One region of the Lysinibacillus sp. FSL K6-0057 genome, then DNA from elsewhere that is predicted to be linked to it. Evidence: a T-box and tRNA genes for the amino acid it is inferred to sense, from the RefSeq annotation. Region 1 holds a T-box; the other holds one or more tRNA genes.
The links. The T-box of region 1 lies ahead of argS (arginine--tRNA ligase). A T-box ahead of a tRNA ligase gene usually reads a tRNA of that ligase, here a tRNA-Arg.
Positions count from the first base shown of each region.

Region 2: it has a tRNA-Arg gene. The T-box ahead of argS (arginine--tRNA ligase) is inferred to sense a tRNA for this amino acid. The anticodon was not compared.

Region 1 is NZ_CP152047.1:2,459,945-2,476,151, reverse strand. Features, by position in the region: gene MHB40_RS12120 (LCP family protein) at 1-936, opposite strand, end outside; gene msrA (peptide-methionine (S)-S-oxide reductase MsrA) at 1,111-1,635, shown strand; gene MHB40_RS12110 (DUF202 domain-containing protein) at 1,733-2,119, opposite strand; gene MHB40_RS12105 (serine hydrolase) at 2,162-3,349, opposite strand; gene MHB40_RS12100 (MFS transporter) at 3,366-4,601, opposite strand; gene MHB40_RS12095 (AMP-binding protein) at 4,641-6,218, opposite strand; gene MHB40_RS12090 (acyl-CoA dehydrogenase family protein) at 6,266-7,444, opposite strand; gene MHB40_RS12085 (LysR family transcriptional regulator) at 7,617-8,525, shown strand; gene recQ (DNA helicase RecQ) at 8,596-10,374, opposite strand; gene MHB40_RS12075 (hypothetical protein) at 10,382-11,485, opposite strand; gene MHB40_RS12070 (MFS transporter) at 11,721-12,914, opposite strand; gene argS (arginine--tRNA ligase) at 13,045-14,718, opposite strand; T-box leader at 14,763-14,982, opposite strand; gene MHB40_RS12060 (metalloregulator ArsR/SmtB family transcription factor) at 15,096-15,395, shown strand; gene MHB40_RS12055 (MFS transporter) at 15,520-16,207, shown strand, end outside.
Region 2 is NZ_CP152047.1:4,151,851-4,168,057, forward strand. Features, by position in the region: gene gap (type I glyceraldehyde-3-phosphate dehydrogenase) at 1-106, opposite strand, end outside; gene MHB40_RS20735 (sugar-binding domain-containing protein) at 233-1,285, opposite strand; gene MHB40_RS20740 (hypothetical protein) at 1,460-1,582, opposite strand; gene MHB40_RS20745 (glutaredoxin family protein) at 1,844-2,077, opposite strand; gene MHB40_RS20750 (S9 family peptidase) at 2,383-4,656, opposite strand; gene MHB40_RS20755 (TPM domain-containing protein) at 4,805-5,554, opposite strand; gene MHB40_RS20760 (LemA family protein) at 5,554-6,135, opposite strand; gene MHB40_RS20765 (spore coat protein) at 6,269-6,883, shown strand; gene MHB40_RS20770 (amino acid ABC transporter ATP-binding protein) at 6,971-7,693, opposite strand; gene MHB40_RS20775 (amino acid ABC transporter permease) at 7,690-8,400, opposite strand; gene MHB40_RS20780 (basic amino acid ABC transporter substrate-binding protein) at 8,488-9,285, opposite strand; tRNA gene MHB40_RS20785 (tRNA-Arg) at 9,784-9,858, opposite strand; gene clpP (ATP-dependent Clp endopeptidase proteolytic subunit ClpP) at 10,164-10,754, shown strand; gene MHB40_RS20795 (HPr family phosphocarrier protein) at 10,809-11,066, opposite strand; gene whiA (DNA-binding protein WhiA) at 11,179-12,126, opposite strand; gene MHB40_RS20805 (YvcK family protein) at 12,192-13,187, opposite strand; gene rapZ (RNase adapter RapZ) at 13,192-14,085, opposite strand; gene MHB40_RS20815 (8-oxo-dGTP diphosphatase) at 14,095-14,562, opposite strand; gene trxB (thioredoxin-disulfide reductase) at 14,911-15,855, opposite strand; gene MHB40_RS20825 (tetratricopeptide repeat protein) at 16,018-16,207, opposite strand, start outside.

The sequences.
Region 1 (16,207 bases):
ACCTAAAAAATCGCTTAAAAATGCCTTGTTTTGCTCCACATCGATGACAATGGAATCGCCTGCATGGCTAAAGTTTTGGAATTGATAGCTCCCCTCAATAGGAATGGTTGCTTTCTCAATGTTGACCTTGCCCTTTGATAGCAATTTAAGCACTTGCTGCATTTCCTCAGAGGATGAATAATCTGTTGTGATATAGCCCTGTGCCGCTCCGACGAATTTTGGTAAATGCAACATATTGGTAGGCGTTAATAGCTCCGATTTCAACGCTTCAATGACTTTTTGCTGACGCGCAACACGACCAAAATCTCCTTCCGCATCATGACGGAAACGAGCATAGCCCAGTAGCTCCTGTCCATTTAAACGATGAACACCTTGCTTTAACTCTACGCCAATGTTTTCAGACATGTCCTTTTCAACATCCATTTCCACACCATTTGGCGCTAAAATATCCACTAAGGATTCAAAGTTTTTAAAATCAATTAGTGCATAATGATGAATCGGTAGGCCAAACATATTTGTCAATGTTTCCTTCAATAGCTGGACGCCGTCTAGATAGTAGGCTGTATTAAGCTTATAGGATTGATAGCCTGGGATATCCGCGTAAATATCGCGCATAAAGGATACGAGTTTAATATCGTTGTTTGCTTTATTCCAGGATAATACCATCATTGTATCGGTACGTGATTTTTCCTCCCCACGTGTATCGACCCCTAAAATCAAATAGTTTTCGATATCCCCTTTGATACTATCACCCGTAAAATCTTCCTGTGCTACTTTCGTGTCATTGGCTAGCTCTAGTCCACTGCGATATTGCATGACCGAATAGCCGACAATCACAATGATACACAGTAGTAATAGTGTGAAAATTGCTCTCCCTTTACGTAATCTACGCTTTTTTGGACGTTGGGAGCGTCTCGTATAATCTTGCTCTTCCATAACAACTAACTCCTCTATTTTGATATAGTTAATGTAACGATTGATTAGCTAGAAAGTTTCATTTTGAAAAGGATCTATTCCATGATTTTCTATCTAATCGTTATTTTACACCCATTTGCGCAGTTTGGAGCAAAACAATGCTATAATATTTTCACAAAAGAAAGGATGATTCAAATGATAGAAAAAGCGACATTTGCTGGCGGATGTTTTTGGTGTATGGTCAAGCCATTCGTCGAGTGGGACGGTATACATAAAGTGACTTCTGGCTATATGGGTGGCCATTTAGAAAACCCAACCTATGAAGATGTCAAAAAAGGAACGTCAGGCCATTTAGAAGTCGTCGAAATCGAATTCGACCCTGCTATTTTTAGTTATGAGCAGCTCCTTGATATTTATTGGATGCAAATTGACCCGACAGATGCGTATGGACAGTTCCATGACCGTGGCGAATCCTATACAACCGCTATCTTTACCTATACAGATGAGCAAAAGCATATCGCAGAGGTCTCGAAAGAAAAACTTGCCAATAGCGGACGCTTTGATAAACCTATTGTAACCAAAATTCGCGATGCTGAACGCTTCTATCCAGCAGAAGACTATCACCAAGATTATTATAAAAAAGAAACGGAACACTATCAGCAAGACCGTTCCGTTTCTGGCCGTGATACATTTATTGCAAAGCATTGGGAAAATGAATAAGCTAGAGAACATGAAAAACACGTATTATTTGATAGGTAATCAAAAATACGTGTTTTTCTATTGGAAAGCCAATATTTTTCAAGTGATTCCTTGCCTATCAAAATAACAAGAACGAAAGATACAGAAAGATAATCAAAATCAGCAGAGAAAAAAGACTAGAAATCATATAAATACAACGATTGGAAGGATAAAATCGTCCATCCTGAATTTCTTTTCTTTTTCTTGCATATTGAAAGGTTGCCAAAACACCTATGATAAACCCAATGATGCAGGCAAAAATGCCAAGGCAGATAGCTAAGATATGAATAGAATCATTCGAATTCATTTTAATCGTAAAATGCAAGGAGGTGGTCAAAAATCCGACTCCGACAATCGAAATGCTAGTCCGTATCCAAGCTAAGTACGTTCTTTCGTTCGCTAAATGCTGCTGGGCATACTGTACACTATTGTTCGCTCCTTCGTTCCATGTATTGAATCCCTCCATAAACGGTAACCCTTCCCTATCCCATTTTAAACTGCTTTCACATTATTCGTTTTTAGCTAAATAGGCTATAATGGCCTGACATGCTTGCACTCCTTCTGGCTGAGGTGAGTAATTGGAAGATAGTTTGACAATGACGGTCTCGGTTTTCGGTGCAATGTGGATTTGTTGATCAAACTTTCCTCGTGCTGAATACCCTCCGTATTGATCATGACTAATCCACCATTGATTATGATAGGAAAACCCTGGAAGATAATGATGATTACTTTCCTCAAGTAATTGTGGATTTCCGCCTTTTTGGATTTCCCTTATGATTGGCACGGGAATAATTTGCTGACCATTATAAAAACCATTGTTACACATCATGCTACCAAAACGTCCTAAATCACGTAAGGTTGCGCGCATACCACCACTAGCTATATCTGTGCCAATGCCATCCAAATGCATGCAAGCATTTTCTTCTGCCCCTAATTTAGACCATATATATTGCTGAATTAATTCAGCTAGATTTTTACCTGTTAATCGTTTAATGATCCAGCCTAATGTTTCTGTTTGGCCATTTTCATACTTAAATACCGTACCAGGGGGAATAGCTCGTTTACTTGCTACCATAAATTCATATAGATTTTCCGGTCCATGATAGTTTTCAGGTTTTGGTATCGAACCAGATGCGATAAAAATAGGGGTGCCCCGCCCTATTCCCATAGGCGTATCCGCTTCCATATACTTCACAGGAACTTGCATATCAAGCAATTGCTGAACAGTACCCTCGCCTAGTCCTGTTCCTTCTAATTCAGGAATGTAATAGAAAGCTTTTTTAGTTAGATCTAGTACCCCTTCATCAGCTAGTAAACCCACAATTAACCCGACAAATGACTTTGATGCAGAGTTCAATGCATGAGGCTGATAGAATGGATAGCCATTAAAATAGTTTTCATATAAAATTTTCCCTTTATGCAACACAAGAAAGGCATCTGTATTGGTCCTTTCAAGATAGGCTAAAACACTTTCATGCTTATGAACGTATATAGTGGCCAAATCTAATGAATCATCGGCATATGATAATAAGCTTGGCTTTTGGCTTCCTTTCCAGATCATTCGGCATGGGCTCAATTCACCTGAATGACAATAGCCCTGCAAATGCTTCTTTGAAGTAAACCAATTATCTTTCGTGATGATATCCTCCTGATTTGGCGGAAAAGCTTGTTTAATCGTTGCGGTTCCATTTTGCATAGACAACGCTCCTTCTTTAAAAAGAATGCCCGATAAGCATATCTTTTTTTGCTTCTTTTACTTTATTTGTAATCGCTAGTGCTGCTACTGCTCCAGCTAATGCAGAAACAATTAAAAACCAACAGACAGCAGTATACGAACCATTAAAAATTGTCAGAATGAACCCGATAACCAGTGGTGAAATCCCTCCTGCAATCTGACCACCGAAGGAAACAAATCCTGTTACAGAACCAGATAACTCCTGATCTGAATACTTAATAATCATTGTATACAAGGCTGTTCCAATAAAAGAGATTGCAATCGCGTTAAACGTCAAATAAACAATCCCAAGCGTGACAGACGATGCGTGAAACATTAAATATAAAAAAACACTCGAAGCTAGTAATCCGCCCATTGCTAGATATTTTTCTCTTCCTACCATATATTTATCTAAGATCAAACCGCTTACATTAAACATGATAAAGGAAGAAATATACGGAATAGCCATTAAGGCACTTGCCGATAACAAATCCAATCCTTGACTAACCAAATAAGAGGGCATCCATGTAATCATTCCCCAATTCACGATATTAGAAAAGAATTTCGTAAAGAGAAATTTCCAAAAATTATTCGTTTTAAACACCATTTTATAATGGATTTTCTTGCTAGCTTGTGCCTCAGCTGCTTTTTGCTTATCATCTGAAGACTTTAAATAAGCCCAAATGGCCCAAGCTATAAAAACGCCTGCAATCCCAATGCTAACAAACATCCATCTCCATCCGAATGAAACCAACAAAAAACCGATCGCTATAGAGCCTATTACACCACCTGCAGTTTGCGCAGATAGAAAGAATGAGCTTGCTCGACCTCGTTCATTTTCTCCAAAGTTATCAGCAATCGAGCGCATGCTAGCTGGAAAAACACTGCCTTCCGCTAACCCAAATAGGAGACGAATGAAGAGGAGTGAAATAAATGACCAGGCAAGGCTTGTCAGAGCTGTAAAAAATGAAAATCCAATGACGGAAACAAACAAGACATTTCGTGCACCATACTTATCGGTAAGCCATCCACCGATCGGATGCATCAGAGCGTAGCTAAAAAAGAAAATACTCAACACTAAACCAGCCTCAAATGAGTTCAGGTCTAAGGCTTTCTGAATAGGAATAATGGCGACGTTCATGGATGTTTTATCAATATGACTTAATAACATCCCTAAAAATAAGAGTATAATAATGATCGATTTACGCTTTTTATCAGCCGCATACACTTGCATTTCACACACTCCTTTTCATTGAATGGGTAAGTCCTCTTTCTAATTCACTAAACGTGCCGCTCCTTCCCAGAAAGGTTTTCTTAGCGCTTTCTTATCAATCTTTCCTACCATTGTTAGTGGTAAAGATGTCTCGAAAATAATCTCCTTTGGCACCATATAGGAAGCGGTACGTTGCTTACAAAACTCGATTAATTCTTCTTTCGTACACGTTTCACCTTCACGTAGCACTGCGACTAAACAAACCGCCTCCCCCCAATCATTGTGCGGGATGCCGATGCAAGCACACATAGCGACCTTCGAATGCTGGTTCACAATTCTTTCTACTTCAGCAGGATACACATTGAAGCCACCCGAAATAATCATATCCTTTTTCCGTTCGACAATATGAAGATAGCCTTGTTCATCGAATTGTCCAATATCACCTGTAAAGAACCAGCCATCCTGAAATGCCTTTGCTGTTAGATCAGGTCTATTGTAATAACCAATGGATACAGAAGGTGTTTTGACTGCAATTTCACCTGGCTGCAATGGTTGAACATCTTGGCCCTTATCGTCGACTAAGCGAATTTGGGTAAGCATACACGGTTTTCCACAGCTCTTTAACACCTCCAAATTGTGCTCATAGGCAAAAAGGTGATCGCTTTTTGTCAATCTGGCAATGACGATACTGCATTCCGTCATGCCATACTGCTGTCTAAAAATAGGACCAAAAATTTCAAACGCTTCTTTCAAACGTTCAGAGGAAATAGGTGATGACCCATAATTGATATTGCGTAATGAGCTGACATCATAGTTTTTTTGCTTGGCCTCATCAATTAGCCGATAAATAATCGTTGGCACAACAAAGGTGCTTGTAATCCGCTCCGTTTGTACAATTTGCATAAATTGTTGTGGATGAAATGCCTTCATGATATAGACATGACATCCAGATGCAAGTGACCTTTGTAGCAACACGCCTGCCGCATGGATAATGGGCGTACAAAACAACACCTTGTCTTGGTCATCATATGGATACTCCATGCAAGAAGCCATCAGGGAGGCCCCAAAACCTCGCTGAGAGTGCATGACTCCTTTTGGCGTTCCAGTTGTGCCACCTGTGTAGGATAGGATGGCTACGTCATCTAATGAGGCATCAGGAAAAACGTGACAGCCTTTTTTATGCTCTATCTCCATACGATAAAATTCTTCCGGGTAGTCAATGCCCAACCCAGGCACACCAACAACAGTAACGGCCTGTTTGCCGATTTCTTGTTGATAGCTTAGAACAGATGCTATATGCTTCTGCGTGGCCATAATGATGACTTGAGGCTCCGCATCTCTTAAAATAAACTCAATTTCCTTCATGCCTAGCTTATCATTTAACGGAACGACCGTAGCTCCACACCGACTGACAGCAAGATTGTAGACAACATTTTCAATACTATTTGGAATGAGAACTGCAACACGCTTTCCGACTTGTACGCCAAGACAACCTAACTGGCTTGCTGCCGCATCAACTTGTTCTCGTAATGTCTTATAAGTAATCGTTTCATTTGTCTCTACACAAGTAAGCGCTGGCTGTCTATCAAATTTATTTAAACTAGTAAATAGAAAAGCTTGAAACGTTATAGCATCCATGTAAACTTCCTCCTTTAGGTAAATAATCGTTTCGAAAGACGATGTATTTATGATTGACTCAGCAATTCTTTAGCTATTATGTTTTTCTGAATTTCAGATGTACCCGTCAAAATTCTAAACATCCGTACATCTCGATACATTTTCTCTACAGGATGTCCTTTCATTAACCCTTGACCACCCAAGATTTGAACTGCCTTGTCTGCCACTCGATTGGCAACCTCAGAGGTATACAGTTTCACCATAGATGCTTGCCCTCTCACGTTTTCACCATGGTCCATACGTTCGATCACATCGTAGAGCATACAACGTGCTGCATAGAGTTCAGTGGCCATTTCCGCTAACATATGTTGAATAGCTTGAAATTCCGCAATTGGTTTACCAAACTGTCTACGCTCTTTGGCATGATCAACTGCTTCATCTAATAGCCGTTGTGCTACCCCAAGGTAGGTAGCTCCCCAAGACGCTCTGTTTTCATTGATTCTGTTAAGCCCCAGCATCAATCCCTTGCCTCGTTGACCGAGAATATTCGTAGCAGGCACTCGGCATTGGTTAAAAATCAGCTCAGCTGTACTATGTTCTCCCGATATAGGCACTTGAATCTTGCCAAGTTCAAAACCTGGTCGTTCCTCTGTCTGTTTCTCTACAATAAAGGCAGTAACGCTTACATTAGTTGGCTCTACCATTTCCTTTGCCAAAACAATTGCCCAGTCAGCATAGGGTGCAGCGCTAATAAAATGCTTTTTCCCATGTAATATGTAGCTATCACCATCCCGTATAGCTGTTGTTTGAATGGCACGGGCATCAGATCCTGCACCAGGCTCTGATAATGCAAAACAACAACCTTCTTGAGCATTAATCACTGGCATGACGTACTTTGTTAATTGGTCTGGCGTAAAAACGTTTATCATCTGACCAATACGTAAAGGTCCACCGATTTCACCCAAAACATGCCCCCATAAAACCGCGCCTGATTTTGCAAGCTCTTCCTTTAAAACGCATAGTCCCTTTAAGCTAAGCGACTGTCCTCCCAACTCCTTTGGTAGATTGATACCATAAAATCCAAGCTCCTTTGATCGCTTTCGAACCCATGTAATTTGCTCCATCGAAATCTTTTGCTCTGCATCCATTTCATGCTCCCGTTCAAACGGTAATAGTTCATTGTCAATAAACGCTCGTAACTTCTGCTTTAACTGATCAAGATAATCAATTGTCCCTGTTGCTTGCATACTGTACTCCTTTCCAACACTCGTTCAATCTCAGAACGAAAACGTTTCCACTTTAAATTTTTAGAATAATAAAAATATTCTTGCTCATTATTTTATATATGGCTGTGAATAAAGTAAAATGGTAAAATATCATAGATACTTGAATATAATTCATATAAAAAGAGGGATGATTGTGCATATAGAGCAATTAAAATACATTGTTGAGGTAGCTAAAACACGATCGATTTCCATCGCAGCACAGAATCTTCATGTTTCACAATCAACGATCAGTAAATCCATTACGAACTTAGAGCAAGAATTACGTATTTCCTTGTTTACACGTTCACGGCTAGGCGCCATACCAACAGCCGAAGGGAAAAATATCATAAAAAAAGCCTATGAAATTGTGATGAAGTTGGAAGAAATACAGGAAGAAGCACAAGAGCAAACCTCCCTCATAAACGGGGAATTGAATATAACGGCTAGCCCTAGCTTCTTTCTGCCCATTTTACTTAAAGCGTTAACAAGCTTTAAAAAAGATTACCCTTCCTTTCGTATCCATATGACCGAAAAAAAGTCACCAACGATTATTGAAGAAGTAATTCAAGGGAAGATCGATATTGGCTTAGCAATGCTTGATGATATAGATTGGAATGCACATGAAGAATTGGTTTTCGAAGCCTTAATAGAGGGCAAAATCATGGTATGTGTCAGCAAGCATTCTCCACTTGCATTTAGTGACTATATCACACCTGAGGAGCTAATCCATGAAACAATCGTCATGTATGATGGGGTAATATGGAAGGATTCTATTACAAAATTTATGCATAAGTATGGCCCTCTTAATATTTTATTTACCACTAACAATACCGAAGTCATCAAAAAAGCTGTTGCAGAGGGCTTAGCCATCACCTTTTTGATGGATATAGCTTTACAGGATGATCATTATGTCACGAATGGAGAGATTGTCCCCATACCCTTAATAAATTTTGAATCCAATAAACGTTCCTTTGGATGGGTACGGTCTAAGAAAAAGCATTTCTCTTTGGCAGCAAAAGAGTTTTTAAAATACCTGAAAGCGAATATCGCCAAATCAGAATAAGAGCGTCTTTAAGATGCTTGCCCAATAAAAAAAGTGCCTAATTCTTTTGAATTAAGCACTTCAATGGAATTTAACTATTCGATGTTGTTTCCAAATAAGATTGGAGCGCATTAAAGAAACGAATGCCGTATTTTTCGAATTTTACTTCACCAATCCCACTAATATGTCGTAGCCCTTCAAGCTCGGATGGTTTTTTATCACAAATTTCACGTAACGTTTTATCCGAAAATACAACAAAGGGCGGTACCTTTTCCTCGTCAGCAATCTCTTTCCGCAGCACACGTAAATGTTCGAATAATGGATCGTTGTCCACCAGCTTCTTCACCGTGACAGCTTCCTTGCGCATGACGTGTCGATTGCCAAGCAGTACTTCCTTGCCTTCTGCTGATACATAAATTGTGGGGAATGTACCGTGCTTCACGGCCAATAAACCCTCTGCAATTAAAAATTCAATAAAGTTGGATACATCCTTTGAGGCATATTTCCCCTTTAAGATGCCGTAGGTCGATAATCGTGCAAAGCCAAACTCAGCTATTTTTTGATTTTTAGAGCCAATTAACACCTGTGCTACCATGGTCTTACCGAATTTTTGGCCCATGCGTACAACACAGGCTAGCACCTTTTGCGCATCCTCCGTCACATCTGTTACTGCTCGTCCATCATTGCAGTTATTACAACGCCCACAAGGCTCCTCCTCCTCTTCCCCAAAATACGATAAAATCGCATTTTGGAGGCAGCCCTCTGTATGGCAGTAATCCACCATTGTTTGAAGTTTGGCTAGCTCCTGGGTAATACGCGCTTCGTCCTGTTTTTGTTCAATAAGAAAACGCTGTGTTTGGACGTCGCCTGAAGCATACAATAAAATACACGCACTTGGCAGACCATCTCGCCCAGCACGACCCGCTTCTTGGTAATAGCTCTCCATATTACGAGGCATCTGATAATGCAACACAAAGCGCACATTACTTTTATCAATACCCATACCAAAAGCATTCGTTGCCACCATGATACGTGCCTCATCTTTTAAAAATCGCTCCTGCTCAGCCATTCGCAAATCCTCTGATAGACCCGCATGATATTTTGCAACGGCTTCACCAGAGCGACTCAGCATATCATAAATCGCATCTACCGCTTTTCGAGTGGCAGCGTAAATGATGCCGACTTCCTGTTGATTTTTTTGTACATAATTTTTTATATAGCGTTCTTTATTTTCGCCAATTAACACGGAAAGCGCCAAATTCTCACGCGAAAAGCCTGTCATGACCGTTGCTCGCTCATCAATCGCTAACAATTGACGAATATCATCACAAACCGCTGGCGTCGCAGTGGCTGTCAGCGCTAAAACAGTGGGCTTTTGTGGCCATAGCGTAAAAAGCTTGTGAATGGAACGATAGCTTGGTCTAAAATCATGCCCCCATTGCGATATACAATGAGCCTCATCAATCGCTAGTAATGGCACAGATAAATACGACAATGCTTGAAGAAACGTAGTACTTTCTAGTCGCTCTGGTGCAATATAGAGGAGCTTTAAATAACCGGCACTAGCAAGTTGCATCGTTTCATCCACTTCCTGTGCCGTTAGCGTACTATTGATATAGGCTGCTGGAATGTTAGCCGTTCGTAAAGCCTCTACCTGATCTTGCATCAGTGAAATCAGAGGTGAAATGACGATGGTTAACCCCTCAAGCATTAACGCTGGAATTTGATAGCAAATGGACTTCCCTCCACCTGTTGGCATGACACAAAGGCTTGATTGCCCTTGTAATGTTTGTTCAATAATTTGTTCTTGTCCTTGGCGAAAGGTTTCATAGCCAAAATGATGCTGTAGCATTTGTCTTGCTTGCTCCATGCAAAATTCACTCCTCATTTGTGAGACCAAGTAGCTTGTACTCGCCCTGTTCATTTTTTTCTAGCTCATACAGCATGTTGGAGTAGGCAAGTGCCTCCTGTCCAGCAGCATTCGTCAGCATATATTCCGTTTTGGCTTGCACGATGAGACACTGTCCTTCTACGCGAATATCCTGAATGTCCGTGTCAGCGAAATGAATTTTGGCTTGTTTGGAAGCATAGTAGGCAACCATACTAGCCAAGGTTTCCTGTATCGCCTCTGTCCCGACAATGGGTTTCATGACACTTGCATCCTGAATTGTCACTGCACCCTTTAAATGCTTGTGAAACGTATCTAAAAATAGCTTAATTTCATCGGTATTATACGCAAATACATTTTCTCCATATTGTTCGATTGCTTGCTGTACAGCTTCTTTATCCCCTTGTTCGATATAGGGATATAAATTTTTCGATTGGGATAGTCGTACACTGGCTGTCATGCCCTCGTCAATCCATTCATCAATGGATGATTGAAATTCCTTTATAGGCAATATGTATGGCTGGGACTCTCCCTGCTGTTGTCGATTAACATAAAGACCGACAATGGCTCCATTTTCAGCCTCCATGACAGGGCTTCCTAGAGGTATGGATTGTTCTGCTTTTATAAAATAGGCCGCTACCTTATCTTGGTATTTTTGAATCGTATAAGGTAAACCATTCACATAAACAGCTAGCTGATTGAGCTCACCTTCATAGAGATTAGGCACTTGCACATCCGCTTGATAGGATACTCGTAACATGGCCATATTATAGGCTGTTGACATGACATGAATAGTTGCTGCTACCAGCTTGTCCTCACCAAATTGAACAAGGGCAGTTGGTTTGGATGCCACCAGTGCGCCATTCGTTAAAATATACAGTTGATCATCCTGTTGCTTGATAATAATACCTGCACCAACACCATGCTCTCCAATCACTTTGACCTCTGGTACAATTTTTTCCTGTTGCTTCGTCACCGCTCCCTCTGTTTGCACGTCTGCCTTTTTATTTTGAAACCAACCTGTACCTATTTGACTGTCACAGCCTGCTACAAGTAAAGCTGTCGCTCCTAAAACGAGCATCTTTTTATACATACCTTCACCAAAACTTTCTATTCAACATTCTCTCTTCTCTATCATAATCAAGGCGTGAGGATGTTTCAAGTTTACATAATATTATTATGAAATTATCAATATTAGAAAAATGCAGCTACTATGCTCAATTCATTTCTTTCTACCTATTAATATTGAGGGAAGACGAAATTTGCTGTGAGAATGGAAGGATATCATACCCTCAAAATAATTTTCACCAAAAAAGACATGTGCAACGTCACACATGTCTCTTACGATGTTTTTTTCTTAGCAGTCCAGTCGTTGCCAAAATGCCAAGCATTAATAGGACAAAGATCAGATACGTCCATGTATGATTACCTGTTAAATCATAGCAAACGCCTATTAGGATGGGGATAATCGCACTTACCATAAAGCCACCTGCTAGCACCATGGATGACCAGCTCGTGGCCTCCTGATCATTTTTGGCTTCATCAAGAGGCAACAATAGACCGATTGGAAATAGTCCACTTAACATAAAGCCAATTAATAAAATAGCCAGCCATAGGTAAATACCCGATGTGAGCCACAGTAGCATAAATCCAATCACGCCAACAAAGCTTAACACTAGCAGCCAGGCCATTCGACTTGGCCATTTTTCCATGAGAATTGGCACCGCCATATTCCCTATCATTTGTACAACGGACATTATGGTCAGCATGGCACTTGCTGCCTCTAATGACAGGCCTTTATCCTGTAGTAGCGGTGTGAGCCATGACATGATCGAGAAAAAGAGCGACGTTTGTAAACCAAAGTACAAGAGGATCACCCAAGCACGTCTAGATGTCCACGGATTACGGGCATGTTCTGTCGCAGTTACTTGTTGCAGCTGCTCGTTGTGCCCGGATGGAATCGCCCATAGCCAGATAACGAGCGCGACTACGGCGAGTATTGACCACATGCCGAGGGCGACTGTCCAGCTATTACCGAACCCCTGATAAAAAGTCACGGTTAAGGCCGCGCTTAAAGTAGCCCCTACGCCAATACCGAATGAATAAATACCGACAACTGTCGTGAAGCGTTCGGGAAACTTTTTCTTAATATAAGCATTTAAAATAGGACCAATCATCGCAATCGCTAAGCCTGCTGCGAAGCTTGTCACGATGAGCAAGAAATAGCTTGCTTGGAAAAAGCGTAGCCCATTGGCGACAACAAGGAGGGTCACTAAAAGGGTGATAGCTGATTTCGTGCCCATTTTTCGCTGTAGCGGGACAGCCAAAGGTGCAAACAAGCCCATACAAAAAACGGGGATGGATGTAAGAAAACTGATGCTTGTAGTCGAGACATGTAACGATGTCATCAGCACATTAAAAAGCGGTCCTATTCCCGTGACGGCTGGTCTCATGTTGAGTGCTACAAAAAATATACTAATGACCACTAGGGTGAGTGAAACGGTCCATTGTTTTTTAGCCATTTATTCGATCCTCTCTACTATTACGCAACATTCATTTATGAAAAACTTGCATCGATTCCTCTATCCTTTTACCATGTTTTCGATGGATGGTCAATGATTGGATCATTTGCTTTTAAATGGCTAATGTTTATTACATATTTTCAGGGGATTCAATACCCAATAAGGCTAAAGACTCTTTTAAGACAATGGCCACACTATGACAAAGTGCGAGACGTGATGCTTGTTGTTCATCATCTGCTAATATTTTGTGCTGTGCATAATATTTATTCAATAAACGTGCCAGTAGTAAGGCATATTTCGCTATTTGGGACGGATCAGCCTGCTCAAAAGCCATAGATACCGCTTTTGGAAACTGCTCCAGTAATAAGATAATCGGCCAAGCCTGCTCACCTAATGGTGTGAATATCATGTCTTGAGAAGGTGCATTTGCTTTGTCTAAAATGGAGCAAATACGCGCATACGTATACTGCACATATGGTCCTGTTTCCCCTTCAAAATTCATCATTTGTTCGATTGAAAATTCAATATCGTTTAGGCGATGGTATTTTAAATCATTAAAAATTACTGCTCCAACGCCCACTTGCTGTGCTACTCGCTCTTTATTTGGAAGATGAGGGTTTTTCTCCTCAATATTACGCTTCGCCGTCGCAATGGCCTCTGCTAGCACATCTGCTAATAACACCACTTTGCCTTTACGAGTCGACATTTTTTTGCCATCCTTCAGCATCATGCCAAATGGGACATGCTGTAGATTCGTTGCCCAAGGATAGCCCATTTTTTCGATGACCTGAAAAAGCTGTTTAAAATGGAGGGACTGCTCATTGCCAACGACATAGAACATCTTTTTGGGCTGGTAGTGCTGTTGACGATACAGGGCGGCTGCTAAATCACGCGTTGCATAAAGTGTGGCCCCATCCGTTTTCGTTATTAAACATGGAGGCATCTCCCCCATCTCTACAACATACGCTCCGTCTGATTCCACAAGGAGCCCTTTGTCTGTTAGCTCTGTCACAACCGGTGTCATTTTGTCATTGTAAAAGGCTTCACCTGTAAAGGCATCAAAATCAATTCCTAACAGCTCATATATTGTTTGAAACTCTACTAATGACACATCTCGGAACCATTGCCACAATGCCAGTGCCTCTGCATCACCGTCCTCCAATGCTTTAAAGGCGGCACGAGCCTGCTCATTCAGTGTTGGATCTTGCTCTGCCTCTTCATGAAATTTCACATAAATCTTTAATAGCTCCTCAATCGGTGACGCTGAAATGGCCTGTTTGTTTCCCCATAGCTGATAAGCAACAATCAGCTTACCAAACTGTGTACCCCAATCCCCTAAATGATTGATACGAATGGCTTGATAGCCATTTTTCTCTACAATATTTGCTAAGGCATTGCCGATGACCGTTGAACGTAAATGTCCCATCGAGAATGGCTTCGCTATATTTGGAGATGAAAAATCCAAGACGACTGCTTCCATCTTTGTTGGCATAGTGCCATATTGTTGCTTGTCGCGCAGAATCTTGCTTAACACCTGTTGCGTCACCTTTTCTTGAGCTAGAAAAATATTGACATAGCCTCCAACAGCTTGCACACGCTGGATACTATCATGGTTTAATTGACTTGCTATATCTGCAGCGATACTTTGTGGAGATTTTTTCCACACTTTTGCTAGAGTAAAGCATGGAAAGGCCACGTCCCCTAGCTCCAAGCTTTTTGGTTTTTCTAATAATGACAATATTTCCTCTCCTGTTATTTGTTGATTTAATGCGACTGCTATACTGTCCGCGATTTGTTTATTCATCTTAATTCTCCTCCTGTCCAAATAAAAAAGCCCTCGCCTCTAAAATTAGAGACGAGAGCATGATAATCCCGTGGTACCACTCTAGTTGCCATGTGACATGACCACTTTCCATTGTTAACGAGGTGACGCCCCGCTATTCTCTACTACTTGTTCGAGAATCTTCTCCAAAGTGCGCTTCATTCATGGTCCCTGCATTAGGCTCACACCATCCCTAACTCGCTTGCCAGTCATCCCATCAATTACTCTCTTTTTCATCGAATTTTTCTATGATTTTTACATATATTACCGGACTTCCTTATTGGCGTCAACCATTTTTACTGTAAAATGACGGTACTTAGCAATTGACATATCGAGATAATTCGATATATTATCGTCATATGGAACCAATTGAAATTTTCAAAGCGTTATCAAACGAGACGAGGCTAAACATCTTACAGTGGCTGAAGGAACCTGAGAAACATTTCCCAAAAGTGAGTATCGAAGGAGGCGTATGTGTTGGTGATATTCAAGAGAAAGCTAAAACTTCTCAATCAACCGTTTCTCACTACTTAAATATGATGCAAAAAGCTGGACTTCTCGAATCTTTTCGTCATGGTCAATGGACATATTATAAATTAAAAGAAGAAACGATTCATCAAATTGCTTCGTTTCTTGTCTCAGATACCCAAAATGATTAATTGGGTTTCTGTTTTAGTTATCATATCGATTATTCACGATAAATAGATACGCTATACTGATTAGGTTTCGCATAATATATCGATTATTCTCGATATATAAATATAAAAGGAGAGTCATTATTTGATGAAAGAAAATACACTTAGTCATAAACATAAAATTTTAGCCTTTACCTTAACATTATTAACTTTTGTCATGGGAACAAGTGAATTTGTCATTGTAGGATTATTAACAGAGGTTTCAACAGATTTAGGCATTACCATTGCCACTGCTGGTTCCTTGGTTTCTGGATTTGCGATTGCCTATGCCATTGGTACACCTATCTTAACCGGTTTTGTTAGTAGATTTGCAAAATATCCACTCATGTTACTGTTCATTGCTATCTTTATACTTGGAAATATAGTAAGTGCCTTAGCTAGCTCATATGGTATTTTAATGGCTTCTAGAGTTGTTACGGCTGTTGTCAGCGGTGTGCTAACAGCATTATCTATGTCTTTAGCAAATGATTGTATGCCAAAGGAAAAAAGATCCTCTATCATCGCCTTACTATTTGCTGGTTTTACCATTGCCAACGTTATGGGTGTACCGCTAGGAACGATGGTGGGTCAATGGAGTAATTGGCATATGACATTCTGGTTAACGGCTCTATTAGGAGGGATTGCCTTTGTCATCAGCCTCTTTGTGCTACCTCGGAATAGTAAAGGAACAAAAGGTTCGCTATCAGACCAATTAAGTTTATTTAAGCAACCTAAAATCATTCTAGCATTCTTCATTCCTGTTTTTACGATTGCTGGAACATACACAATCTATACTT
Region 2 (16,207 bases), 1.7 Mb from region 1:
TTAAGTCGTTTACGGCTACTACTTCAATTTCATCATGCTTCATTGCCTCACGAAATACTAAACGTCCAATACGTCCAAATCCATTAATCGCTAATTTTAATGCCATTGTTAATTCCTCCAATAATGTGTATTGTCTGTCTCTATGAATAGAGACATCAAAATTTACTTTATGCTCATTCAAAAAGTGTTCTAGCACTTTCTGAGATCGAGTGACATGTTTGATACTTTACCATCATTCAAGATGCTTATTTTCTATAGAAGATAATTGGGCAGCAATTGCTTTGGCTGCTGCTTCATCTGTTACAAATATGGTTTGCTTAGGCGCTACTTTGAAATAAGAAAGCATTGCATTGACCTTTTGTTTTCCTGCTGCAACTGCAATGACTTGCTGGCTATTTTGTACCTGCTCAAGTTGAATACCAATCGTACGTATACGATGAACAATTTCACCATTAGCATTAAAATAATAGCCAAATGCTTCACTTACAGCGCCTTTCTCCTCAAGAATTCGCAAATCCTCTGGAGATGAATTACGACGAATCGCCATTTCCTCTGCGGAGCCAATCCCGTGAATGACGCAATCTGCTTGATCGTAGAATGCCATCATTTCTGTTACCATCGGCTCTGTTAACATCGCTTGATAAGCTTGCTCACTTAAATGCTCTGGTAAAAATAAAGTACGGTACTGTGCCTCCATCTGCATGGCAAATGTTGCAACAAGTGTATTGGCCTGCATTTGCATTTCATGTCCAATCCCACCGCGTGCAGCTACAAAAGTGATATCCTTTTGTCCATCTAGAGGATGTAAAAACTGTGCAAGAGAGGCAACAGATTTTCCACCAGTGACAGCTACTACTTGCTCATCAAAAGCAGTCGACATAAATTGCAATGCTGCTTCTTTGCCTAGCATGGTCAGGATTGTATGATCCTCATTGTAATCACCAGGAACTACGACTACACGCTGGATGCCAAAATGGTTTTCGAGCACTTTTGCAAGCTGTGTTAAACCAGACCATTCGTAAACGATGACTCTTAATTTTTCAATGACTATTTCACCATCATCTGTACATACCATACCCGACTTTTGCGCATCTAATAACCCTTGTTCACGTAAAATATCAGTTTCTTTACGTATTTCTCTTTCTGTCATTTTCAGTGAATCGGCTAGCGCACGTCGTCCGATTGGTTGCATAAGTTGAACGGCTTGCAAAATTCGATATCTTGATTGCAGAAGCGGATACATTTCAGGAAGTAGCCTTTGCTGTGCCTCTGGAACAGTTAACATATCTATCTACTCCCTTAATTAATAGTTGTGGGTTTATTTTTATCCCACTCAATTATTTTGCGTCCCACTTATGCTTTTATTATAATATGCATTGTTTTAAAGTGCAAGTAGTTGAATTGTTTATATTCAAAAAAGCCTCATAGCCATCAACATGGCTACGAGACTTTTTTGTACTTATTTGGTGAAAGATAAAATCGCGTTCTTTTTAAAACCTTCTAAAGCTTTTGTTGCTTCACTTTTATTTGTAAATTCAAAAATACGAACATCCTTTTTCTCAAATACTGTAATAACCCACATTGTAAAATCTCCCTTCACATCATTCATTTTTGTAATATAACAACCACTAAAATTTGTGATACATTCGCTGAACTGTTTTATAACAACTTCTTACTTGATACCTATTCTACTCCGTTTTTTATGAAAAGAAAGTCTAATGTGAAGGTCTTCACAAACTGTTCAAATTCAAAACGCTTTCATTGAACAATTTGTGAATTGTGTGAATTACAGCTAACAATAGAGTCATTTTTTCCGTTAATAACCTTTTATACATTCAGTAAATTAACTGCCTAATTGCTCCATCAAGGTGGCATAATCTAAATTACCATACTGGATTACGACACCATCCTTTTCAACTACAGGAATCATTAGCATATATTTTTCATGTATGCGATCATTTTGCTCAATATCAATCACATCAATTTCAAAGGGAACATCTTCCTGAACAAGCTTTAATGTCTGTAATCCTTCTACACATAAAGGACAATTTGCCCGACTAAAAAATTTAATCTTCATAGATAGCACCTCCCATCTTTATTATAAACGAAAGTACAATGAAGTTATGGCTACTATTCATTGACGATTTATATTTTGATGGATGACGCCTCTAGAATGTTTTTACCAGAATTTAAAAAGCATAATCTTATTCGTTTCAGTATTTCTCAAGTGGATGAACAATAAATTTATAATGGTATTGAGAAACAGGCTCTGTATATTTCTCCATTTGATCGTAAGAAACGCTAGACAAACTCTATTCACCTTATGTAATTAAAAAGGCATTGATTGTGAGCAAGCTACACATCAATGCCTTTCGTTTCAGATTAATTTAAATGACTATCGAAAAATTTCACCATGGCATTATAGAATTCAATTCTATTTTCTTCGTTAGCGAAGCCATGTCCTTCATTATCTTTTAGCATGTATTCTACATCCACACCTCTAGCACGTAAGGCTTCCACAATTTGATCGGATTCTGCTTTGTTCACACGTGGGTCATTTGCACCTTGAGCGACAAATAATGGTGTTTTGATTTTATCTGCATGGAAAACAGGTGAAACAGCTGTTAATAATTCTTTGTCCTTCTCTGGGTGACCTACGCGCTCATAAAACATGTTACGCATAGTTTCCCAGTAAGGTGGGATGGTATTTAATAACGTGAATATGTTAGATACCCCTACATAATCAACTGCTGCAGCATATAAATCAGGCGTATACGTAATACCAGCTAATGTTGCATAACCTCCAAATGATGCACCATAAATACCGATGCGATCAGGGTCTGCAATGCCTTGGTCAATTGCCCATTGGACACCATCTGTAATATCATCTTGAATTTTCAGACCCCATTGCTTATTTCCAGCTTGAAGGAACTCTTTACCATATCCAGTTGATGAACGGAAATTCACCTGTAGCACTGCATAGCCACGATTAGCTAACAATTGTACTTCTGGATTGAAGCCCCACATATCACGTGCCCATGGTCCACCATGTGGATTGACAATAAGAGGGAGATCTTTCACTTCTTTATTTTTCGGTAAAGTTAAATAGCCATTAATTGTTAAACCATCTCGGCTCTTATAAGAAATTGGATGCATTTCAGCAAGTTCATTCGGATTTAACCAAGGACTTAAAGTGGCCAATTCTGTTAATTCATCTGTTGTTGAATCGTAGTAATAATATTTTCCATAGACAGTATCACTTGAAACACTCACAATAAATTTTGTCATTTCTTTATTGTAATCGTTGATACCAAGCTCACTTTCATGCACATTCAGCTTGCTTTGAATTTTACGGAAAAGCTTTTCAAAGTTCTCGTCAAAGAATTGATAATGTGGTTTATCTGTTATATATGCACCATATAGCAATTTATCGTGTTCAGCACTATATAAGACACCCGAAACATCTACTTGATCATTAGACATAATGACTTCTTCATTACCTTTTAAGTCGTATTTCACCACTTCTACTTTGTCTCTACCTTTATTTGATGTAGCATAAATGTATTGATTGTCTTTAGAAAATGCTAGTGGCATTACTTCATCGCCAGCTTCCATTTCAATAAATGGCTTGAATTCATCCTTTTCCGAATCTCTATAAAGAATCGTTCCTTCCACACCATCTGAAGCTACGGCAATTCGCACATTTCCATTGCGATCTGCTAGCCAGCTCGTAATATTACCAGGATTTTTTGCAACATGAGTTGTTTCACCAGTCTTTACATTCAGCTTGTAGACATCAAAAACTGTTGCATCTTCCTTATTCATCATGATAAGTATTTCATCTTTAACACCTTGCAGACCACTTAATATGCCAACTGTGACGTTTGGATATGGTGTTAAATCTTTTTCCTCAGCGCCATTAAATGTTGTAGAATAAATATGGAAGTTTTCATCTCCACCTTTATCCTTTAAATATAGTAAATTATTATCTTTCCAGAAAAATCCTGCAACATCACGATCTTTTGAATTAGAAACACGAACGGGCTCACTATCATCATTCATCTTTTTCACGAAAACATTGGATCTGTTCTCCCAAGCAGAGGAAAAAGTAATGTAATTGCCATCAGGTGAAAGTTCATAACCAAAGTTCCCAGGATTCTTCATAAAGTCTTCAACTGAAATTTCCTTTACACCTTCATGATTGGAACCATTTTTTTCTTGTTTTGCATTGTTTAAAATTTTTACTGCATCTTGTTTTGATATTGCTTCACTACTTAATGATAAGCCATTAAATAAACCAATTTTATTGGCTTTCTCTAAATACTCAGCAAGTGAAGCCTCCTTTTCTTCTTTATTTAACGCTCTTACTAAAATTCGAGCCGCTTCATCATGTTTAATCGTCAAACTTAAATCTGTGAATTCCCCAGCCTTTACCCATTTATCAATAATTTGTTGACGCATTGAATCTGAGCCGTGCTGGAATGTTAAAGTTGTTACAGCTAAATTCAAAAATTCCTGCGCTGTCAATCGTTCTTCTTGTGCTATCACGGTGCTAGTTGTTTCGTTGGCAGCACGAACTTCTTGCATTGTTGCAGGTATAACGACAGAGGTTGTTAAAATAATTGCTAACGATGCGGATAAAAATCTTTTTTTCAAAAATGATTCCTCCCTATATCAGTTTACGTTATATCGATTGTCGATATATTTAAATTATAACAATTCTAGCATTATTGTCAATAATTGAGAGAATTTAATTGATTCATAATGAAAGCGAACTAAACTAATTAGTTCGCCACTACCCCTATTAAAATTTCCGGCTTGCTCCTCCGCCGGCGGAAGATCCTCCACCAAATCCGCCAAAGCCACCTCTACTTGAACGCCCTCCACCAAAGCCACCTGGATAGCCTCCATAGCCTCCACTGCGAGGACCTCCGCCGCCTTTCGAAAAGAACGAATAAATAATAATGACAACGATAATGATTAAGATAATTAACCAAGTGGGCATGTCTTCCCCTTCGGTTGTATGTGCTGGTAATTCACCGTTCCAATTATACTCTTGGGCAACAGCTCGAAAAACTTCAGTATAGGTCGCTTGAAAAGCTTGATCTAAATTACCCGTACTTGCCGAAGGATAAAAGGCATTATCTAAAATGCGTCCTAATTTACCATCTGGTAATGCTCCTTCTAAGCCCTGGCCCACAGCGATTACAACGTCGTTATTCCCTTCCCCTTGACCAAAAGTAGCTAAAATCAAGACACCGTTATTTTTCTCCTTATCACCTATGCCCCATGACCGAATCAATTTTGTTGCATACATCTTTGGCTCTTGTCCATGAAGACTATCAACTGTGACTACCATGATTTCAGCACCCGTACCTTGATCCAATTGCTCTGAATAATGATTTAACTCTTCTTTGACATTCGCTGAAATTACATTGGCAAAGTCATGTATATACGTATTTTTCATGGGTGACGGCATAGCTGCTTTCGTTATATCCGAGAAAAAAAGAAGCACCGAACAAACGATGATCATCTGTACAATGCAACGTTTCATTAATGTGTACCTGATTGACTAAAGTTGATAGATGGTGCTTTGTCAGCTCCTGCTGCGGCTTTAAAGTATTCTTTTTGTTCGAAGCCAAACATCCCTGCCATCAAATTACCAGGAAAACGTTTAACATGTTTATTGAATTGCTGCACCTCATTATTGTAATCCTCACGTGCTACCGCCAGGCGATTTTCAGTACCTGCTAGCTCATCCATTAACTGACGGAAGTTTGCATCTGCTTTTAAGTTTGGATAATTTTCCACAACGACTAGTAAACGACTAAGAGCGCCCGTTAATGCATCATTGGCGACAGCTTGCTCCTCTGGTGAGCTTGCACTCCCCATTTGGGCACGCGCCTCCGTAATACTCGTTATCACCTCTTGCTCATGATTGGCATAGCCTTTCACAGATTCCACCAGATTGGGAATCAAATCATAGCGACGTTGGAGCTGATTTTCAACTTGTGCCCATTTAGAATCAACATTTTCCTCGGCTGTCACCAGGCTATTATATTTAGGTATGAATAATAAGGCGATTACAACAAGAATAATGACAATTATTCCAATTGGTCCAAGCAACTTTTTCAATTTTTAGCCTCCTTGACTTGCTTTTCCTTCTATCATTAGTCTACATTTTTACCTTTACATTTATACCGTATGAAATTGAATTGACTCGACATACTAAATACTGCAACAAAAAATTATTGAGGAGGCGTTTTTTTTGTCACAATCGTTTTACAACGAATCATCCAATCAAACAAATTTCAACCAACAGCATAGCCTAAATCATGGTGGCCATGAAATGATGGACATGCATGAAACAATTGGCGAAATTATTGCAGGTATGAACCAAGCCATTATTTTGCGTCCCCATGTAAAAGACCCTGAATTACTCAACATTTTGGATCGTCAATATAATTTCACTCTAGGTATGTATAATACAATCGTAGAGTCCTTTAAAACAGGGCACGATCCATCTGTTCCAACAGGACGTTACCAAATGGAAACAGGAAATGACTTCAAATATGGCTTAAATCCTGGTCAACCGAAAAAGCCAATGCAAAATGCTAATGAAATAAATGATGAAGCCATTTCTGGATTCTTACTTGGTGCTCAAAAAGGCGCAGCAAAATGTATGACAACCGCTGCGTTGGAGACAACAAACCCTGTTGTTCGTCGCGTTGTTGCAGATAGTATTCCTAACTGCATTGAAATGGGATACGAATTATCCATTTATCAAAATAAACACGGCTATTATCAGGTGCCTCAGTACTCCCAACAGGATATGCAAACGATGCTAAATGCATACGACACAACATCTAATCCCCTTCATTAAATAAGAACAGTCCATGGTGAATACTCATCATGGACTGCTTTTTTTAGCACAAAAAAGCGAACGAGCATGTCGTTCGCTTTTTCAGCTTTATAAAACTTTTCCTAAAAACGCCTTTGTTCGATCGCTTTGTGGATTGCCGAATAGTTCCTCTGGAGAACCTTCTTCTACGATATAGCCTCCATCCATAAAGACTACTCGATCGCCTACTTCACGAGCAAAGCCCATTTCATGCGTCACAACCACCATTGTCATCCCTTCAGCCGCTAGGTTTTTCATAACATCTAGCACCTCTTTTACCATTTCAGGGTCAAGTGCTGAAGTTGGCTCGTCAAATAAAATAGCTTTTGGCTTCATCGCTAAGGCACGAGCAATTGCCACACGCTGCTGTTGACCACCCGATAGCTGCTCAGGATAATTATAGGCCTTGCTGTCGAGTCCAACTTTTTTTAATAGCTCATGTCCTAGTTCTTCTGCGTTTGCACGACTCATTTTACGAATTTGCATAGGTGCCATCGTGACATTATCGATAACAGTCATATGCGGGAATAAGTTAAATTGTTGAAACACCATGCCCACTTCTGCACGTATTTCATTGATATTCGTTTTAGGATCATTAATCTTTACATTTTCAATATAAATAGCACCATCTGTTACTTCTTCTAACATATTAATGCATCGTAGAAATGTACTTTTTCCTGATCCAGATGGCCCAATGACACAGACAACTTGTTTTTCTTGAATTTCATAATCGATTCCTTTTAATACTTCAAGCTTACCAAAGTACTTGTGTAGGTTTTCAATTTTTATCATCTTGCTTCCCGCCCTTCTACCTTAGCTTTACGAGGGACATAACTATTGCTAAATCGTTTCTCGATAAATGCTACAACTTTCGTTACACCATATGTTAAAACTAAATACAATAATGCTGCAACGATATACGGTTCCCAGAAGCGGAAGCTTGCACCAGCTACTACCTTACTAGCATATAAAATATCTGGTGCGGCAATAACTGTTACGAGTGAAGAATCTTTTAATAATGCGATGAATTCATTCCCTAATGGTGGGATCATACGTCTAAATGCTTGAGGTAAAATGACCTTACGCATCGCTTGGTTATGTGTTAACCCAAGAGAGCGTGCAGCCTCCATTTGCCCTTTTGCAATACTTTGAATCCCTGCACGGAAAATTTCTGCATTGTAAGCAGCACAGTTTAAAATAAGCGCTGTAATCCCCGATACCATATAACCTAAAGAATGACCAAAAATTGTTGGAATAACTGCTAAGTGAATTAACAAGATTTGTACAAGCATCGGTGTTCCACGGAATAAATCGATATATAGTTTAGATGGCCAATAAATCCATTTTTTACTCGATAATTTTCCAAGACCTAAAAATAGCCCTAATAGAATACCGCCAAAATAACCACTAAGTGTCAAAATAAGTGTTACGCCAATACCTCGTATAAACATATCTCGGTAGTTCCAGACAATGTCCCAGCGTAAGTCAAAGATGTCCATCCGAAAACCCCATTCCCCTTTAAATTACGAATAATAAATGAGCCGCTAGCAAAATTACTATGTTAGTAGCATCATGTCATTCATTTGTTACTCAAAATCAGTGCCCGTAATTTCTTTTAATTTACCGTTTTCTTTAATCTTTTTAAGACCTTCATTTAATTTATCTAACAATTCTTTATTCCCTTTTTGAACCATGAAGCCATAGTATTCTTTATCGAATGCGTCATCTTCAATTACTTTTAGTTTTTGATCTGGATGAGCTTTCATATATTCATAAACTACCGCATTATCTCCGATAGCTGCATCAACATTACCATTTAGCATCTCTTGAATCGCGATTGGCTGACTTTCAAATGCCATAATATTTGTACTTGCTTCCCCTTGTAGCTTTTTCGCCGCCATATGACCAGTAGCATTAATTTGTACTGATACTTTTTTATCTTTTAATTCATCAAGAGATTTGATTTTTGAATCCTCTTTCACAACAATTAATAATTGAGACTCATAGTATGGTTCTGTGAAATCAAATGATTCTTTACGCTCTTCAGTAATTGTGATTCCTGAAGCTCCGATATTTGTTTCACCATTTTTAATTGTTTGGAAAACTGGTTCCCACCCGATATTATTCCACTCAACTTCAAAGTCCATTTCATCTGCAATAGCTTGTAAAATATCGACATCAATCCCTACAATTTTCCCTGAATCGTCAACAGATTCAAATGGTGCAAAAGTGGCCTCAGTACCAACTTTGTATACTTTCTTGCCATCTCCGCCGTCTTCTGAAGGTGTACTACCAGAAGAAGCATCATCTTTTGTACCACATCCTGCAAGTGCTAATGTTAAAGCTGCGATAATCATCAGTAACATCCAACCTGTTTTTTTCATTGTATTTCCCCCTAGTTCGATAATTTTCCAAAATACGTATTATTTTTCGCAATTCGGAAATGTTAGACTATTAGGTCAATTATATTAACAATATAGTATTTAGACAACAACTTTTCGCATAAAACTAAATATTTTTTCATATAAATTTATAATTAATTCATATAATTTGAAAAAACATGTATAAATCACAAGAAATTAAACCTAAAACTAATATATATACAATGAGAACCATGCCAAATTTCGATAAATTTAGGCAAAAAAAAAGAATCCCCTCAGATAGGATTCTTTTTTTCGACTATTGCTAGTCTCACGTACAGTATGTTCACTAAAAAATAATTTGGAGTTATTGCTTTTTTGAAGGTTTGAAAGGAATAAATAGGGGAATAATGCCAACTAGGACAGTATTCACGTTATTCTTCCTCTCGATCTCCAGTAAGCAGGCTGCTAAACTACTTATTAGGAGATGAGCTATTACAGTATATCAATTCATCAGTAAAATGGCGCCCTCGGAGGGAATCGAACCCCCAGTGCAAGAACCGGAATCTTACGTGTTATCCATTACACCACGAGGGCAAAAGACACAAAAAAAAAGTACTCACTCTAGGCTTACGAAAAGCATGATGTAGATAACCCTCATTTGAAGCATACCTGCAAAATAGTGTCCTGTACTTTAAACTTATAACCTTAATTATTATACAAGCCCATCCTATATAATTCAACCATAGAATGCAAAAACAATTTATTTTTTTTAATTTCACTTTAGCAGGGTTAATATTTGACCTTCCCTGACTATAATGTGTATGATAAGGATACAGCTGAAATACAAAGGAAATTTTCAGTAAAGGTATTCGAATTTAGCTTTTTAAGGAGGATTTAACATGAATTTAATTCCTACAGTTATTGAACAAACAAGTCGTGGTGAGCGTGCATATGACATTTATTCACGCCTACTTAAAGACCGTATTATCCTTTTAGGAAGTGCCATTGATGACAATGTTGCTAACTCCATTGTCGCTCAGCTTCTTTTCCTACAAGCAGAAGATCCAGATAAAGATATCTCACTTTACATTAACTCACCTGGCGGATCCATTACGGCTGGTATGGCTATTTATGACACAATGCAAATTATTAAACCACAGGTACAAACAATTTGTATTGGGATGGCTGCATCAATGGGTGCTTTCCTACTTGCAGCTGGTGAACCTGGTAAACGTTTTGCTCTACCAAATGCTGAAGTGATGATTCACCAACCACTAGGTGGTGCACAAGGTCAAGCGACAGAAATTGAAATTGCTGCTAAACGTATTTTATTCTTACGTGAAAAACTAAATGGCATTTTATCTGAACGCACAGGTCAACCACTTGAAGTCATTGCAAGAGACACAGATCGTGATAACTTCATGACTGCTGAACGTGCAAAAGAATATGGCTTAATTGACCACATTATGCATCGTAGCGATAATAAATAAAAAATAAAAGGCATCACAGATTTGCTCTGTGATGCCTTTTGTGTTCAATGAATGTTAATCTTCATTTTCAATAATTGTTGCCAATGCTGTAACCGCTTGCTCAGCATCGTTACCTTCACTACTTAAAGTAACTTCAGTACCTTTAGCAACAGCTAAGCTCATGACACCCATAATGGATTTGGCATTTACTTTTTTCTCATCTTTTTCTAGAAAGATATCAGCACTAAAACGATTTGCTTCCTGCACAAATAGTGCTGCTTGTCTAGCTTGTAGTCCTAATTTTAATTTAACCTGGACTCTTCTCTCAATCATTCTCAAAACTCCCCTTCACTACCGTTCATCTATTAGTTTTATCTTACCTCACTTACTAGCAAAAGAACAATAAGCGATTAGCATGACATTCATACCTGAAAAGTATGATAACTTAACCACCTATTTTTTCACCGCGCCTTAATGCATCAGCAATCTCATCAATTTTTCTCAATCGATGGTTGACACCTGATTTACTAACCGTTCCACTAGATACCATTTCACCAAGCTCTTTTAATGTCACATCTTGGTATTCTACACGGAGACGTGCTATTTCACGAAGCTTCTCTGGTAGTTGATCAAGACCAATTGAATTTTCAATAAATCGAATATTCTCTACCTGCCGTAATGCTGCACCAATGGTTTTATTTAGGTTGGCTGTTTCACAGTTTACAATACGGTTGACACTATTGCGCATGTCTCGCAATATGCGAACATCTTCAAATTTCATCATAGCCTGATGTGCACCAACAATATTAAGGAAATCCGAAATTTTTTCTGCTTCCTTTAAGTAAGTCACAAAACCTTTTTTACGTTCGATTGTTTTGGCATTGAGTTCAAATTCATTCATCAAATCCATTAATGCTTCACCATGCTCTTTATATAAAGAATACACCTCTAAATGATAAGCTGATGTTTCTGGATTATTGACAGAACCTCCTGCTAAAAATGCACCTCTTAAATAAGCTCTTTTTTGGCCACTCTTTTGAATGAGCTTTCTTGAGATCGTATGGTTAAATTGAAAGTCGTCTGAGATGATTTCTAAATCAATTAACAGCTCACGCGCACCTTCTCTTACACGGCATATATACACATTATTTTTTTTCAGTCGCATTTTCTTACGAACCAGTAATTCCACATTGTACGGATACAATTTTTTCATAATCGTATATAGTCTTCTGGCAATTGCAGCGTTTTCGGTTTGCACGTCTAAGCTTAGTTGTTTATTTGCAAAGGATAATGAACCATTCATACGAATTAGGGCAGAAACTTCTGCTTTCATACAATGATTGTCCGCTTCTATTTGTGTTAACTCTTTTTTTGTTTCAGAAGCAAAAGACATATCACGCCCCCCTTTCAATCCTGATTTCTATGTATATGTTCATCTTACCATATACAATAAAGCCATTATGTTTCTATTATTGGTCCTCTTACTTTTTGATGGTAAATATCAGCATAATCTACCAGCCATTCTGCAACATTCGCAGCATTATGCCGAACCGTGCCATCTGGACGAATTGTAGCAATGTCTCGTTTAATAACTTCTAATCCCATGCTTTCAAGCTTTGCTACGTCAAATGTCACTGGTTCCGCTCTTTCTTCTTTATACAGTTCTTTTACAGGGTTAGGGAGTTCTTCATCATTTACTAAAATGGAATCGATAAAGTCATGGCCAACATGCTTATGTATAGCTGTTACATGATCGCCTGCTGTATAAGAAATGGTTTCACCCTTTTGTGTCATTAAATTACAAACATATATTTTTCTTCCTTTAGCCTTAACAACTGCTTCTCCTATCTCCTTAACAAGCAAATTCGGAATAATGCTTGTATACAAGCTTCCTGGTCCTATTAAAATATAGTCGGCACGAAGTATAGCACGAATAGCTTCTGGTAACGGTTGCACATTTTCAGGTACTAAAAAAACGCGATTAATGCGTTTTGTCGCTGTCGGGATTTTTGATTCGCCCTCAATAATTGAACCGTCCTCAAGCACAGCATGTAAGGCGATTTTTTTATTAGCAGCTGGTATTACTCGACCATGAACTTTTAAAACCTTTCCCATCTCACTAATAGCATGACTGAAATCTCCAGTAATGTCAGTGAGTGCCGTAAGCATTAAATTCCCTAAGGAATGACCTCGTAAATCTTCAGATGCTGAAAAACGATATTGAAACATTTGCTCTACAAGGGGCTCAATATCTGATAATGCTGCAATTACATTGCGTACATCCCCAGGTGGTGGAATATCATAATCATCACGTAAACGCCCTGAAGAACCGCCATCATCTGCTACTGTCACAATAGCAGTAATATCAAATGGGTGGTGCTTCAGCCCGCGAAGTAACGTGGAGAGCCCTGTGCCACCACCAATTACCACAAGCTTTGTTTGCTTTTTCCCCATTCACTCATTCCTTTCTACGATTAATATCACGATGCGTAATAACCGTATTTTCCTTGCCCGCAAAATATGCCCCAAAAAATTCTGCTAATGTCACGGAGCGATGCTGGCCCCCAGTACAACCAAAAGCAATAACAAGCTGTGATTTGCCCTCTTGTCGATAGAGAGGAATCATAAAGTCTAATAAATCCGTTAGTTTTTGTATGAGGATTTGCGTGTCTTCCAAAGCTAAAACATAAGAAGATACCTCTGTTTGAAGACCCGTTTTTGGACGTAGCTCCTCCACATAATATGGGTTTTTAAGAAAACGAACATCAAACACTAAGTCCGCATCAATCGGCATACCATGTTTAAAGCCAAAGGACATAATGTTAACGGTAAAAATAGTATCTGCCTCACTCGCAAATTCTTTGACAATTTTTTCACGCAATTGCTTTGGTTTCATATTAGATGTGTTATAAACAAAATTAGCACGGCCCTTTACTTCAGATAAAAGTACTCGTTCCTGTTTAATTCCATCTAGAGGTAAACCGTTCACTGCTAATGGATGGGCACGTCTTGTTTCTTTATAACGTCTGACTAATGTGGCATCATCTGCATCTAAAAATAAAATACGAGCAACAATATCGCCTTCTTTTAGTATATGGTCCAATGCGCCAATTAGAGCATCAAAAAAGTCGCCTCCGCGCATATCCATTACTGCCGCAATTCGGGTACTATTTTTACCAGAATCTCTCAGTAAAGTTAAAAAAGTTGTAAGTAACGCAGGTGGTAAATTATCAATACAGTAATACCCTAAATCCTCAAAGCTTTGAATAGCTACAGTTTTTCCAGCCCCAGACATTCCTGTAATAATAACCAATTCATGTGTACTTTGTTGGCCTTCAACCACCACTGTCATGCAACTCCTTTATTGTTCTTTTGAAATTTGTATTTTCTGATGAAGTAATTCAAAATTCGTTGTATAGTCAAACGTGCCATACTGAATGCCTGATTGCGAAACAGCAAATTGTAAATTAGTTCGATCTCCTTCAGCCATTGGCAAATGTGCTAAATCCTCTACTGGGTGCCATGCAAGCTTGCCTTCTCTTGTTTCTTCGAATGGTATACCTTCTACATCCTTTGCAACAAATGTATAGAGCATCCATTCATCCACTACATCATTGTTTTCTTTAATGACCATCGTATAAACACCCTTTAAATGAACATGTAAAGGTGTAACATTTGTCTCTTCTTGAAACTCACGTAAAGCAGCCTCAAAGATTGACTCGCCGCTCTCCATTTTCCCTCCTGGCGCTACATACCAGCCTCGTCTTGGTTTCTGAAGTAATAATACTTTACCGTCTTTTACGGCAATTAAATTTGCAATTCTTTGCATAGGCACACCTCTAATCACTTTTGCATTCTACTCTTCATTATAACAAGACCTTGTAAGATTTGTCCTCATTTACAACTCTTGTACGCAGACAATTAACAATTTAGTTTTATTCAAAGATAACCATTTTATCTTGGGCGAAATTTACGTTTTTCCTGATAGGATTATTTGATTTTTTACACATAAAAAAGTAGGTTGCTCCCACCTAATGGAGGCGGAAACAACCTACTAAACAAAATAAAAGGGGGATTGCTAATTACATTTTTAATGATACACCTTTTATATGTCATACAAGTTACAGCAATATTAAAACCACATTAAAATTGTATTTTTTACCTTAAAATAGCCATGTTAGGCATTAATTTTCTCTAATAACTCTTCTACATAATGTTGAACAGCTTGCGCGGCAATACTACCGTCACCAGTTGCTGTTACAATTTGACGAAGTGATTTTTCACGAACATCTCCAGCTGCAAAGATACCTGGGATTTTTGTTTCCATCGTGTCGTTTGTCAAAATATAGCCAGCATCATTTAAAATGCCTAATGACTCAAATGGTTTAGTTAAAGGTAACATACCAATATAAACAAAGACACCATCTGTTGCAAATTCAGATTCCGTACCATCGACAGTTGATTGTAGCGTTACACTGCCAACTTTACCATTTGCTTCATTGATTTCTTTTACAGTTGTATTCCAAATGAAATCAATTTTTTCATTGGCAAAGGCACGATCCTGTAGAATTTTTTGTGCACGTAATTTATCACGACGGTGGACAATTGTCACCTTATCAGCAAAGCGAGTTAAATAGACACCCTCTTCAACAGCCGAATCTCCGCCACCTACGACAACTAGATTTTTTTGTTTAAAGAATGCACCGTCACATACTGCACAGTAGCTGACACCGCGGCCACCAAGTTCTTTTTCACCAGGCACGCCCATTTTTTTATACTCAGCACCAGTTGTAATAATAATGGCACGTGTTTTATATTCTTTTGCACCTGATTTAATTGTTTTATATTCTTCTCCATCGATGATTTCCGTTACATCACCATAGGCATATTCAGCACCAAATTTTTTAGCATGCTCAAACATTTTTGTAGAAAGCTCTGGTCCTAAAATTGTCTCAAAACCTGGGTAGTTTTCTACTTCTTCTGTGTTTGCCATTTGTCCACCAGGGATACCACGTTCAATCATTAATGTTGACAAATTCGCACGAGATGTATAGACAGCAGCAGTCATCCCAGCAGGACCTGCACCAATAATTACTACATCATAAATTTTTTCTTCCGACATAAATACTTCCCCCTAAACAGAATACTTTTTATCTTCATTCAACCAATAAGTGTAACGTCATCTATAGAAGAAGATCAATGACGCTAAGGAAAAATTGGTGATAGCGTTAGTATGTTCATCGTATGTGAAAGTATAAAGTTATTCAACTATGTTGCTCACACATTAATTATGACTGTTTGGCAAAAACGTTAAGATTTCGTCAATATACTTCGATAAAGTAGATACCGATACTCCATATTGCTGTGCAATTTCCTTTTTTGTCACTTTGAGCATTTGTGAAGATCTGAATAAATAATCATTTGCTCCTGCAATTGCTGTTGGATTTGTAAAACGATAATTTTCTACTAAAGCT